Regions from separate parts of the Bradyrhizobium sp. BRP56 genome, predicted to be linked through region 1. Evidence: predicted binding sites of a transcription regulator. Region 1 holds the regulator's gene; each other region holds the start of a gene.

Evidence for each region. The regulator LexA, encoded in region 1, represses DNA repair genes until DNA is damaged. The targets are predictions, from matches to a motif close to TGTTCNNNNTGTGTTCNG.
Region 2: recA (recombinase RecA) is a predicted target of LexA. The motif match lies at 2,755-2,772, and genes of this name have one in related genera.
Region 3: def (peptide deformylase) is a predicted target of LexA. The motif match lies at 2,941-2,958, and genes of this name have one in related genera.

The regions. Positions count from the first base shown of each region.
Region 1 covers NZ_JADYVV010000002.1:311,124-315,266, reverse strand. Annotated here, with positions in the region: gene I6F38_RS03235 (HAD family phosphatase) at 1-534, shown strand, start outside; gene glp (gephyrin-like molybdotransferase Glp) at 561-1,772, shown strand; gene lexA (transcriptional repressor LexA) at 2,016-2,720, shown strand; gene I6F38_RS03220 (hypothetical protein) at 2,977-3,405, shown strand; gene I6F38_RS03215 (hypothetical protein) at 3,551-3,778, shown strand; partial or broken gene I6F38_RS03210 (ComEC/Rec2 family competence protein) at 3,775-4,143, opposite strand, start outside.
Region 2 covers NZ_JADYVV010000101.1:16,913-21,055, reverse strand. Annotated here, with positions in the region: gene I6F38_RS40575 (amidase) at 1-533, opposite strand, end outside; gene I6F38_RS40570 (hypothetical protein) at 530-868, opposite strand; gene I6F38_RS40565 (hypothetical protein) at 1,061-1,363, shown strand; gene I6F38_RS40560 (hypothetical protein) at 1,461-1,691, shown strand; gene I6F38_RS40555 (hypothetical protein) at 1,802-2,005, opposite strand; gene recA (recombinase RecA) at 2,876-3,964, shown strand.
Region 3 covers NZ_JADYVV010000027.1:27-4,169, reverse strand. Annotated here, with positions in the region: gene dapE (succinyl-diaminopimelate desuccinylase) at 1-175, shown strand, start outside; gene truA (tRNA pseudouridine(38-40) synthase TruA) at 374-1,111, opposite strand; gene fmt (methionyl-tRNA formyltransferase) at 1,222-2,157, opposite strand; gene def (peptide deformylase) at 2,292-2,819, opposite strand; partial or broken gene rmuC (DNA recombination protein RmuC) at 2,990-4,143, shown strand, end outside.

The DNA.
Region 1 (4,143 bases):
CACTGGGCGCAGCATGCCGGGTGTGCGCCCGCCGAGCTCGCCACGCGCTTTGTCGTCGACGACAGTTTCAAGCATCACGAGATCGGCCGGATCGACGACGCGGCATTCTTCGAGAATCTGCGCCGGACGCTCGGCATCAACATCACGGACGCCCAGTTCCTCGAAGGCTGGAACGCGATCTTCACCGGCGAGATGCCGGGCATCGCCCCGCTGCTCGCGGCGGCCGCCGAGCGGATGCTGCTCTACGCCTTCTCCAACACCAATCCGGCCCATGTCGCGCATTTCTCGGTCACCCATGCCGAGCTGCTCAGCCATTTCCGCAACGTCTTCCTGTCCTCGAGCATCGGCTTCCGCAAACCGGACGCCGAGGCCTACGATCATGTGGTAAAAGCCATCGGCGTGCCGGCGTCGCGGATCCTGTTCTTCGACGACCTGGCCGCTAATATCGAAGGTGCGCGGGCGCGCGGCCTTCATGCTATCCACGTGACGTCGACGGATGACGTGGCAAGGGCTTTGACCGCACTTGGAATTTGAACATTAGGAATTGAGGAGCTCTGAGCGTGGCCCTGATGCCGGTTGCCGATGCCCTGTCCGCCGTCCTCGCCGGCGCCGAACCGCTGCCGGAGGAGATGGTCGCGCTCGATGCCGCCTACCACCGCACGCTTGCGCACGACCTCGCGGCGCTCCGCACCCAGCCGCCGCAGCCGATGTCGGCGATGGACGGCTATGCGGTGCGCGCCGCCGATGCGGCTGATCTAAAGGCCCGGCTCAAGGTGATCGGCGAAGTCGCCGCCGGCCGGCCGTTCGAGCGGACGGTCGGCGCCGGCGAGGCGGTGCGGATCTTCACCGGCGGCGTGATTCCCAATGGCGCCGACGCGGTGATCATCCAGGAGGACACCGCCGTCGACGGCGACCACATCACGATCACGGAGGCCGCCAGCGTCGGGCGGCACATCCGCCCGGCCGGGGTCGACTTCCGTGAGGGCGAGGTGCTGCTCGCCGGCGGCAGCCGCCTGTCCGACCGCGCGCTGTCGCTGGCGGCCGCCATGAACTATCCGGAACTTGCGGTGCGGCGCCGCCCGAAGGTCGCGGTGCTGGCGACCGGCGACGAGCTGGTGATGCCGGGCTCGCAGCCCGGTCCCGGCCAGATCGTCTATTCCAACGGCTACGCGCTGCGGGCGCTGGCGCGCGCCGAAGGGGCCGAGACCGTCGACCTCGGCGTTGCCGCCGACACGGTAGAGGCGACCACGGCGGGCATCCGCCGGGCACGCGAGGCCGGCGCCGATGTCCTGATCACGACAGGCGGCGCCTCGGTCGGCGACCACGATCTCGTCAAGCGGTCGCTGGAAGCCGAGGGCGTCGAGATGGCGTTCTGGCGGATTGCGATGCGGCCCGGCAAGCCGATGATGCATGGCCGGCTCGGCGCGATGCGGGTGATCGGTCTGCCCGGCAATCCGGTGTCGTCCTATGTCTGCGCCTTCCTGTTCCTGGTGCCGTTGATTCGGGCGCTGAGCGGCCGGAAAGTGATTCATCATCGCCGCGCGAGCGCCCTGCTCGGCCGCGACCTCGCCGCCAACGACCAGCGCGAGGACTATCTGCGTGCGCGGCTCGAAGCGCGCGAGGACGGCACGCTGATCGCAACGCCGGTGACGCAGCAGGACTCGTCGCTGCTCGGGAATCTCGCTGCGGCACGGGCACTTCTCGTGCGTCCGCCGTTTGCGGCAGCTGCCGTCAAGGGCAGCGAATGCGAGATTCTGACACTGCCCGAATAGGGTTTTCGCGCCCCGCCGATTGTGCGTTGCCCGACACGTTCACCGGAAATTAAGTGGTTGCGGAACACATATCGAACATATAGTGTCCGTTCATGATTTGTTTCGAGTACTGGTGTCTACAATCGGGAAGCTGCATGGAAGCAGGTGCATTGAGCACATGCTCCTGAGGTCAGGCCCGGCCTGCAGGCCCCACCAGAAGAGTCTCGGAATCGAACGACGCTATCAACCGGGGGAATACTCGAGATGCTCACGCGCAAACAGTACGAACTACTGCGTTTCATCAATGAACGTCTGAAAGAGGCCGGCGTACCGCCCTCCTTCGACGAGATGAAGGATGCGCTCGACCTGCGCTCGAAGTCCGGTATCCACCGCCTGATCACTGCGCTGGAGGAGCGCGGCTTCATCCGCCGCCTGCCGAACCGCGCCCGCGCCATCGAGGTCATCAAGCTGCCCGAACTCTCGGCCGGCGGCGGCAACGGCCGCCGCGGCTTCACGCCCAGCGTCATCGAAGGCACCCTCGGCCGGCGCGCCAGCACGCCGCCGATTGCCGAGGATGACGGCAACCGTCCGGTCGCGGTCCCCGTGATGGGCCGGATCGCCGCCGGTACGCCGATCGAGGCGCTGCAGACCCGCAGCCACACCATCAGCGTGCCGCCCGACATGCTCGGTGCCGGCGAGCACTATGCGCTCGAGGTGCGCGGCGACTCGATGGTCGATGCCGGCATCCTCGACGGCGACATGGCGCTGATCCAGCGCAACGACGTCGCCAATACCGGCGACATCGTGGTGGCGCTGATCGATGAGGAGGAAGCCACCCTGAAGCGCTTTCGCCGCCGCGGCGCATCGATCGCGCTCGAGCCGGCCAACACCGCCTATGAAGTGCGCATCCTGCCGCCGAACCGGGTCCGCATCCAGGGCAAGCTGATCGGCCTTTATCGCAAATACTGAATTGCAAATACTTGCGGCGGCCGGGAACGAGCAACACGTCGGATCGTTCCTTGCATGATAGTGTAGCGTACGGCCTGCCCGATGCGCTCCGATACCTCTCGCGCAGCGTCGCGTGTTTGTGATCGGAGCGATCTCGGACCAGTCGTACAATCGCCCAGAAACGAGCAGACGCTCGTTCGCTATCGTCCACTCTGGTAGAGGCCCTAATGCCTCAAGGAGAGGCACGGGTCGCTACCTCGAAATGAGGAGCCATCCGATGTGTGACTATAGTCTGCACGCCGTGGCATCGCGCCCCGCCATTGTCGGAGAGACGCTGATCACGACGACGTTCCGCGGCACGTCGACCCGCGGCTTTGCTTCGGAGAATGACCCCACTGTCGCGGTCTGCATGCTGCCGGGCACCGAGCTCGCTTTCGCCGAGAACGTTCGCTACGACAGCCGCTGGATCTGGACCAAGACGCTGAACTATCGCGTCGGCGTGTTCAACGAAGTCGAGCCCGACGTGCCTGATCGGCATCATGACGCGGTCGAATTCCCCGACGGCAGCCATGTGCTGGTGACTCAGCTGGTCGAGGGACAGCGCGTTAGCGTGCTGCAATTGCCGGCGCTGCATCCGCCGGTCGAGCAGAAGCCGAAGGTTGTGGAGCGGCGGCCCTCCGCATTCGCAACGCTGTTTTTGGGTTGAGCGCATCGTCGCCGCGGAATGAGCTGTTCGGCGGCGGATGACCTAAGCAATTTCGGGCGACCCCGGACTCCCGCTTCCGGGGCGCAGAAGGAGATTTGCGTCGGCCGGCACCTTGGCGCATCATCAGGCACGGAGGACGTGCGCGGTGGTCGATAAGGTCACATGGCAAAAGGCTGGACGCGTCACGGAACCGGGCCGCTACATGTTCCGGTTCGGTTGGCTGACGGTAACGGCCGACGACCTGAAAGTCTGGGAGCAATTTCCCGAGGCTTCCTTCACCCTCGTCAAGAAGCCCGACGCCGGCCCCGACTCCGACGAATACCATCTCGGCCTGTTCGAGCTGCCGAGCGCGCCGTCGCCGGACCACGGCTAATCATCGCCCTGCAGATCGGTCTCGGCCGGCGTCGCATCCACCGCGGGCCGCGGCGCGACGGCGGGCGCGCGCAGCGTCGTCTCGCTCTCGCCGTCGCCGGGAACCGCCGGCGACCACGGCCGGTCGATCCCGCCGGGCTTGACCGCATCGACGGCGTAGCCGTCCCTGCTCCGTCGCAGCACCAGCGCGCCGTGGCGGCGCAGCCGCTCGGCATCGATCACCGATGCCGCGCAGCCCTGCGGCGCCGGCCGCGTCGTCACGATCAGGCCTGCGCGCTCGCAGTCGTCCGCCAGCGCCTCCGGCCGGGTCGCCAGCGCGACGAAGGCGCCGCCGGGTCCTTGGGTCACGCAGCCGCCGGCATCGCA
Region 2 (4,143 bases), on a different contig from region 1:
CCGCCGTCGGTCGCATGCGCGATCGGCACCGCACCGGCGGCAACCATCGCCGCGCTGCCTGCCGACGATCCGCAGGTGGTGTAGTCGGTGTTCCAGGGATTGCGCGTGACATAGACCGCGGGATTCTCCGCCGAGCTGCAGACCCCGAACTCCGGCGTCGTGGTGCGGCCGATCAAATTGAGGCCGGCCTTGCGCATCTTCGCGGTCAGGAAGGTATCCGCCGCGGCGCGGTTGCCGCGCATCATCAGCGAGCCCATCTCCTGCAGCCGTCCCTTCAGGGTCGGGCCGAGGTCCTTCATCAGGAAGGGCAGGCCGGCGAACGGGCCGTCGAGGTCGGCGCCGTCGCGCGCCGGACCGGCGATCACATCGTCGAACAGCTCGACGACGCCGCAGAGCGCGGGATCGACCTTGGCGACGGCGCTGGCTGCCTGCGACGCCAGCTCACGGGGCGTCAGCTCGCCGTTCCGGACGCGCTCCGCGAGCGCCGTCCCGTCGTGCTGCGTCCACTCGTCCCAGCTCATCGCCAAAGTCATTTGATCGATTCCTTTTCTGCTTTGTTGCGCAGTGTAATTTGCGCGGCCGCCCGGTCAAACCAGTGCGCGCCGGCAGCCCGTCCGACGCGCGCTTGCGCTCCGACGCGCACTGCGCTGCGTTCCGATGCGCGCTTGCGCTGCGTTGCAAGCGCCGTGCCCGGCTTGAAAATGCCCCAGTTTCGGCGCCCAGTCGCCTGCTCGCGAGTGGTGGGGGCGTACATGTTCCGCAGATTGGTGGTGCTCGGCGGCGTGATTGCGATCGGACTTACGCTCAGCGGTTGCACGCGCTGCGGTCCGATCTGGGACGACTGGATGCAGTCGCCGAAATCCTGCAAGTCAGACCATCTCTAAGGGCATGATCCGGAAAAGTGGAAACCGGTTTTCCGAAAAAGATCATGCTCAAACAAAGAGATGAGAACATGATGCGATTCCGCGAAAGCGCATCATGTTCGGGGCCGGGGCAGGCGCGCTTGGCGGCGGCTTTGTTGCGGTGATATACCGCCGACGAAAACGCAGGGAGTGTTCTTATGAGAGTTTTGAGCGCAGTTGCGGTTGCGGTGCTGCTGTCGGCGCCGGCCTATGCGCAGATGCCGAACGTCAACCTGATGCCTGAGGTCAAGACCAGGACCCAGGAGGAGAAGGAGCAGGACGCGGTCAGGGACAAGGCCTACAAGGACTCGCTCAGCAAGATTCCCGATGCCAAGGGATCGTCCGATCCCTGGGGCGTCGTGCGCAGCGATCCGCCGAAGGCGGCCGCCCATCCCGCCAAGCCGAAGACCAGGACCGGAAGCTCGGCGCAGCCGGGAAGCGCCGCGCCGCGCAGCCAGTAACGCTCATACGGGGCGACGTCATCCATCTCCCGCAGACTCGGATTCTCCCGCCGCCGCCCCTATATTGGGGTGTCGTCAGTTGGTCCGGAGTTGCGGCATGGTGTCTCGTCCGCGCGATCTCGCCAGCCGGATGGCCGAGCGGCGAAAGCCGGACGACGGCTATCTGCGCGAGACCTTCAGCCTGCCACGCGATCAGGCCCGCGTGAGGGCGCGTGACTTTCTCAAGCGCTACCCGAAGGCGGCCTATATGAGCGCCGTCGAGAGCTGGCGCGAGCTTCCCGGCGGCGACATCGAGTTCACGATGCGGCGGCTGGCCAGCGCGGATTGAAGCGTTTTCGAGCGAAGCGGGCGCCGGTTCGTGTGTTCTAATTTTAATTAGAACCGAAGCTCTGCAGGCCAGCGCGTCAGGGCACCGGGGCGTGCACGATGGACTGTGCCTCAGTCCCCATTGCTGCCGCGGGTCCGTTCCCGCCCCAGATTGTTCAGCTCGCGATCGATCCGCAGCTGCACGCGGCGGATCGCCAGAAGATCGAGCTTTGCTTCAGTCTTGCCCGTGAAGACGCGGTCGCCGATCTGGAAGCGCCATTTCCAGACGCCGGCCATCAGCTGAGTGACGCTGAACTCGATGCCCCTGTGGATCATCTGTAACGGTTCCGCGAATGAAGGGCGGTCGTCGATATTTAAACCATTAGTTGTAGTAATGATCAGCACCCGTAAAAAGATCGTATGAAAGGCCGCGCTCGTTCGAGCTGTCGTTGTGGATTCCGGAAAGGATTCGTCCGCCGGCAGCGTCGCCACGGAACGGTCGCCAGCCATGTTGCCTGCCCAGCGCCGCGCAATTCGCGTTGGTTGAGCAGGCCAATGTTACGAACACTGGCGGAACCCGAGTCTTCCCGTCGAACGCTACGGAGTTTTTCCAGGGCTCAGGAGGGGTACGAAGGTAGTATGCAGATTGTGCCAGCCGTTATCGGACGCCGTCGCGCCTGTCAGGTTAACTTGTTGATTATCAGGGGAACTTCGGGCGCAAGGCGCGTCGCACGGCCGGAACTTTGTTCTTGGCCGGAGAACTACGGAATTTTAAACGGCCCCGACAGGGGGCCGCCAACCCGTCCCGGAGGCGGGTTTTCCTCCAGCAGTCGGGGGGCTACCTGTCTGGCTGGGGGCCCCCAAATAAGGGCACTGCCGGGTCAATTGTTCCAGTAAACATTCCGCGAGAACAGATCGCGACCCGCAGGAAATTATGGGGCCAGAACATCTGAGGGTCTTCTCAGTAGTCCTACCGAGAACATCGGCTAACCCTTGGTTACAACGGGGTTAAACCCAAACCAGGCCACTCCAAAAATCAAAGCAGGCCATTGTGGATGGAAACGGGCCGGCACCGGTCTGCTCGAAAGAACATATTGCGAACGTAGAACAAACGTGGTACGAGGTTCCCATCAACAATGCATTCCGCCTGATCTCATCGCCCGTTTGTCCCGCTAGCGAATCCCCGCAATAAGGAGCACATCCCAAATGTCCGCCACTGCACTGCGTATCGTCGAAGGATCCTCCATGGACAAGTCCAAGGCCCTCTCAGCCGCGCTCTCCCAGATCGAGCGCCAGTTCGGCAAGGGCTCGGTGATGAAGCTCGGCAAGAACGACCGTTCGATGGATGTCGAGACGGTGTCGTCGGGATCACTCGGGCTCGATATCGCGCTCGGCGTCGGCGGTCTGCCGAAGGGACGCGTCGTTGAGATCTACGGGCCGGAATCCTCGGGCAAGACCACGCTGGCGCTGCACACCGTGGCGGAAGGCCAGAAGAAGGGCGGCATCTGCGCCTTCATCGACGCCGAACACGCGCTCGACCCGGTCTATGCACGCAAGCTCGGCGTCAACATCGATGAGCTCTTGATCTCGCAGCCGGACACCGGCGAACAGGCGCTGGAAATCTGCGATACGCTGGTGCGCTCCGGCGCGGTCGACGTGCTGGTGGTCGATTCGGTTGCGGCGCTGGTGCCGAAGGCCGAACTCGAGGGCGAGATGGGCGATGCGCTGCCGGGCCTGCAGGCGCGCCTGATGAGCCAGGCGCTGCGCAAGCTCACCGCCTCGATCAACAAGTCCCACACCATGGTGATCTTCATCAACCAGATCCGCATGAAGATCGGCGTGATGTACGGCTCGCCGGAGACCACCACCGGCGGCAACGCGCTGAAGTTTTATGCCTCGGTTCGTCTCGACATCCGCCGCATCGGCGCGATCAAGGAGCGCGACGAGGTCGTCGGCAACACCACCCGCGTCAAGGTGGTGAAGAACAAGCTGGCGCCGCCCTTCAAGCAAGTCGAGTTCGACATCATGTATGGCGAGGGCGTCTCCAAGATGGGCGAGATCCTCGACCTCGGCGTCAAGGCCGGCATCGTCGAGAAGTCCGGCGCCTGGTTCTCCTATGACAGCCAGCGGCTCGGCCAGGGTCGCGAGAATTCCAAGGCGTTCCTGAAGGCGAATCCCGACATCACCGCCAAGATCGAAGCCGCGATCCGGCAGAACTCTGGCCTGATCTCCGAGCAGATCCTCGCCGGCACGCCCGAGCGCGACGCCGAGGGCGAGGAGCCGACCGAGGAGTAAGTCTCCGGCATGATCCGGAAAAGTGCGAAGCGGTTTTCCCTCGCGACAAACGCGAAGCGTTTGCGCGGAGATCATGCTCAAATCATCACATGACTTCGCTGCAAGCGGGCGCTGAGGACGTTGAGTTGCCGACGTCTTCGGCGCCCGTTTGGTTTTGTGTGTCGTCGCGAGAGTTGGGC
Region 3 (4,143 bases), on a different contig from region 1:
GCTATCGACCTCCGGCGGCACCTCGGATGCGCGCTTCATCTCCAGCTATTGCCCGGTGATCGAGTTCGGCCTGGTCGGCCAGACCATGCACCAGGTCGACGAGCGCACGCCGGTGGCCGATCTGGAGAAGCTGACGAAGATCTATCGGGGCGTGCTGGAGCGGTATTTCGGGTAGGCCAGCCGCCCGGCTGGACAAAAATATCGAAAACAACCCCATGCACAGTAGAGATTGGGGCCACTGGTCATCCACCTGCACCAGATACAGTACTAGGCTCACGATCGTAGGAATGGAGCACAGCGATACCCATCGCATTCCTGGCGAGAGGATGGGTATCGCTTCGCTCCACCCATCCTACAAGATCATTCACACCGCCTAGTAATCCACCCGCATCAGGTAGAGCCCGTCCGGCGGCGCCACGGGGCCGCAGGCGGCGCGGCTGCGGGCGGCGAGCGCACCCGCGAGATCGTCGGCGCTCCAGCGGCCCTCGCCGACCCAGACCAGCGAGCCCACCATCGAGCGCACCTGGCTGTGCAGGAACGAGCGCGCCGACGTCACGATGTTGACGGTGGCGCCGTCACGGGTGACGTCGAGCTGATCGAGCGTCTTCTCCGGCGACTTGGCCTGGCACTCGGTGTCGCGGAAGGTGGTGAAATCATGCTTGCCGAGCAGGCGCTGCGCGGCGGCGTGCATCGCGTCAGCATCGAGCGCGCGCGGCACGCGCCAGACGCGGCCGATGTCGAGCGCGAGGTTCGCGCGCGTGTTGGTGATGCGATAGAGATAGTGCCGCCTGGTCGCGGAGAACCGCGCCTCGAAATCGCCGGGCACGATGTCAGCCGCGAGCACGCCGATCGGATTGGGCCGCAGATGCGCATTCAGCCCGTCGCGAAAGCGGCCGGGCGGAAAATGCTTGGCGATGTCGCAATGCGCGACCTGGCCGCGCGCATGCACGCCGGCATCGGTACGCCCGGCGCCATGGACGCGCACGTCCTCGCCACAGATCGCCTTGACCGCCGCCTCCAGCGCGCCCTGCACGGTCGGCGCGGTGTCCTGGATCTGCCAGCCGGAGAACGGCGTGCCGTCATATTCGATGGTGAGCTTGTAGCGGGGCATCATTCAATCTGGTTTGGCCGTCATTGCCGGGCTTGACCCGGCAATCCATCGTCTTCGGGACAAGCTTCTTTTCGAGATGGATGCGCGGGTCAAGCCCGCGCATGACAATCTCAGGACACCTTTGCGCCAGGCTTCAACGGCGTGCCGCGCAGAAAATCCGCTGCCTTCATCGGCGCCTTGCCGGCGCGCTGCAGTTCGAGGATCCGGATCGCGCCGTCGCCGCAGGCGATCGCGAAATTGTCGTCGAGCACATCGCCCGGTGCGCCCGAACCCTTGGCCAGCTCGCAGCGCAGGATCTTCAGTCGCACCGGCTCGCCTTCGCCGGTGAGCTCGCACCAGGCGCCGGGAAACGGCGAGAGCCCGTGAATGTGCCGCAGCACCGCATGCGCCGGCTGCTTCCAGTCGATCCGCGCCTCGGCCTTCTCGATCTTGGCCGCATAGGTGACGCCGTCCGCGCTCTGCTTCGTCAGCTGCAAGCCGCCGCGCCCGAGCGCCGCCATCGCGCGCACCATCAGGTCGGCACCGAGCGGCGCCAGCGCGTCGTGCAGATCGGATGCCGTCATGCTGTCCGTGATCGGCAGCCGCTCGGCCATCGCGACGTCGCCGGTGTCGAGGCCGACATCCATCTTCATCACCATCACGCCGCTCGCGGCATCGCCAGCCATGATGGCGCGGTTGATCGGCGCGGCGCCGCGCCAGCGCGGCAGCAGCGAGGCATGCAGGTTGAAGCAGCCGAGCTTCGGCGCGTCGAGAATGGCCTGCGGCAGGATCATGCCATAGGCGACGACGACGGCGGCATCCGCGTCATGGGCGCGAAACTCCTCGAGCGCTTCCGGGGTCTTGAGGGTCTTCGGCGTCAGCACGGGAATGCCGAGGCAGCGCGCCTCCTGCTCGACCGGCGTCGGCTGCAATTGCAGGCCGCGCCGCCCGCCCGGCTTCGGCGCGCGGGTGTAGACCGCCACAACCTCATGGCCATGGGCTACGAGCTCCAGCAGCGTCGGCACCGCGAAATCGGGCGTGCCCATGAAGATCAGGCGGAGAGGCATGCGGTCAGATTCTTCCGGGAGGATCCAATCTTCGTCATGGCCGGGCTTGTCCCGGCCATCCACGTCTTTGGTCTCCCAGAAGGAAGACGTGGATGCCCGGGTCAAGCCCGGGCATGACGGCGGAGTGCGCGCGCCTACTCCGCCGCGCGCTTGGCGGCCTTCTCGAATTTCTTGAAGACGCGGTCGCGCTTCAGTTTCGACAGATAATCCACGAACAGCACGCCGTTGAGATGATCGATTTCGTGCTGGATGCAGGTGGCGTAGAGCCCTTCCGCATCCTCCTCATGCACCGTGCCGTCGAGATCGGTGAATCGCACGCGTACCCGCGCCGGCCGCTCGACCTCCTCGTAATATTCGGGGATCGACAGGCAGCCCTCTTCGTACACCGACAGCTCTTCCGAACGCGCAATGATCTCCGGATTGATGAAGACGCGCGGCTTCGCCGTGGTTTCGCCGTTCTCGTCGCGCTTGGCGAGGTCCATGGTGATCAGCCGCAGCGGCTGCGCGACCTGGATCGCCGCCAGCCCAATGCCGGGCGCGTCATACATGGTCTCGAGCATGTCGTCGGCCAGCTTGCGGATCTCCGGCGTCACCTTCTCGATCGGTTTCGACACCAGCCGCAACTGCTTGTCCGGCAGGATGATAATTTCTCTTAATGCCATGGCGGCGATTTAAGCTGCTGACTTCATGGGGTCAATGCGCTCAGGAACCCGTTAGGACAACCTTAACCACGTTTCTTCACCCCGCATTAACCCGGAAAATCAGGAATGCATTTGCCATAAACGTTCCCTCTTCGTTCGCACCTGACCGCGAATCGGCTACAACTGCCGGCATGAACGAGATTCTCCTCACGATTGGCGACCTTCCCATCCGTGTCTCCGACGCATTGATCGGCCTTGGGGCGCTGGCGCTGATCCTGCTGTTCGCCATTGCGGTGGTGATCGCACGCGCCAGCCGGCGCGGCGCGGAACTCGCAATGGCCCAGGCCATCCGCGCCGAAGAGCTGGAGGAGCGCCTCGCCGACATGCTGCGGGCCCAGAGCGAATCCTCCGGGCGGGTCGATGCCAAGGTTGATACTATGGCGCAGGCGCTGGCCGGCCGCCAGGCCGAGATGGCCCGGGCCGTCAACGAGCGGCTCGATTCGGTGACCCACCGGGTCGGCCAGTCGATGGAGCAGTCGACCCGCAACACGATGGATTCGCTGCGCGTGCTGCACGAGCGGCTCGGCATCATCGACCACGCCCACAAGAACCTCAACGAGCTCACCACCCAGGTGACGACGCTGCGCGACGTGCTCGCCAACAAGCAATCGCGCGGCGCGTTCGGCCAGGCGCGGATGGAGGCGATCGTCCAGGACGGCATGCCGAAGGGCTCGTTCGAGTTCCAGTATACGCTGACGTCGGGCAAGCGGCCGGACTGCGTGGTGTTCCTGCCCGACCAGCGCCCGCTCTGCATCGATGCGAAATTCCCGCTCGAGGCCATGACCGCGTTGCACGATGCGCGCAGCGACGAGGAGCGCAAATTCGCCAGCCAGCGGCTGCGCGCCGACGTGCTGAAGCATGTCAGCGACATCGCGGAGAAGTACCTGATCCCGGGCGAGACCCAGGACACCGCGCTGATGTTCGTGCCGTCGGAATCGGTCTATGCCGAGATCCATGACGGCTTCGACGACGTGATCCAGAAGGCCTATCGCGCCCGCGTCGTGCTGGTGTCGCCGTCGCTCTTGATGCTGGCGATCCAGGTGATGCAGCAGATCCTGAAGGACGCCCGCATTCGCGACGCCGCCGACCAGATCCGCAACGAGGTGATGCATCTCGGCGACGACCTCGGCCGCCTGCGCGATCGCGTGCTCAAGCTGCAGACCCATTTCGGCCAGGTGAACGAGGACGTCAGGCAGATCCTGATCTCCGCCGACAAGATCGAGAAACGCGCCGGCCGCATCGAGGAACTCGACTTCAGCAAGTCCGAGACCCCGATCGAGGTCCC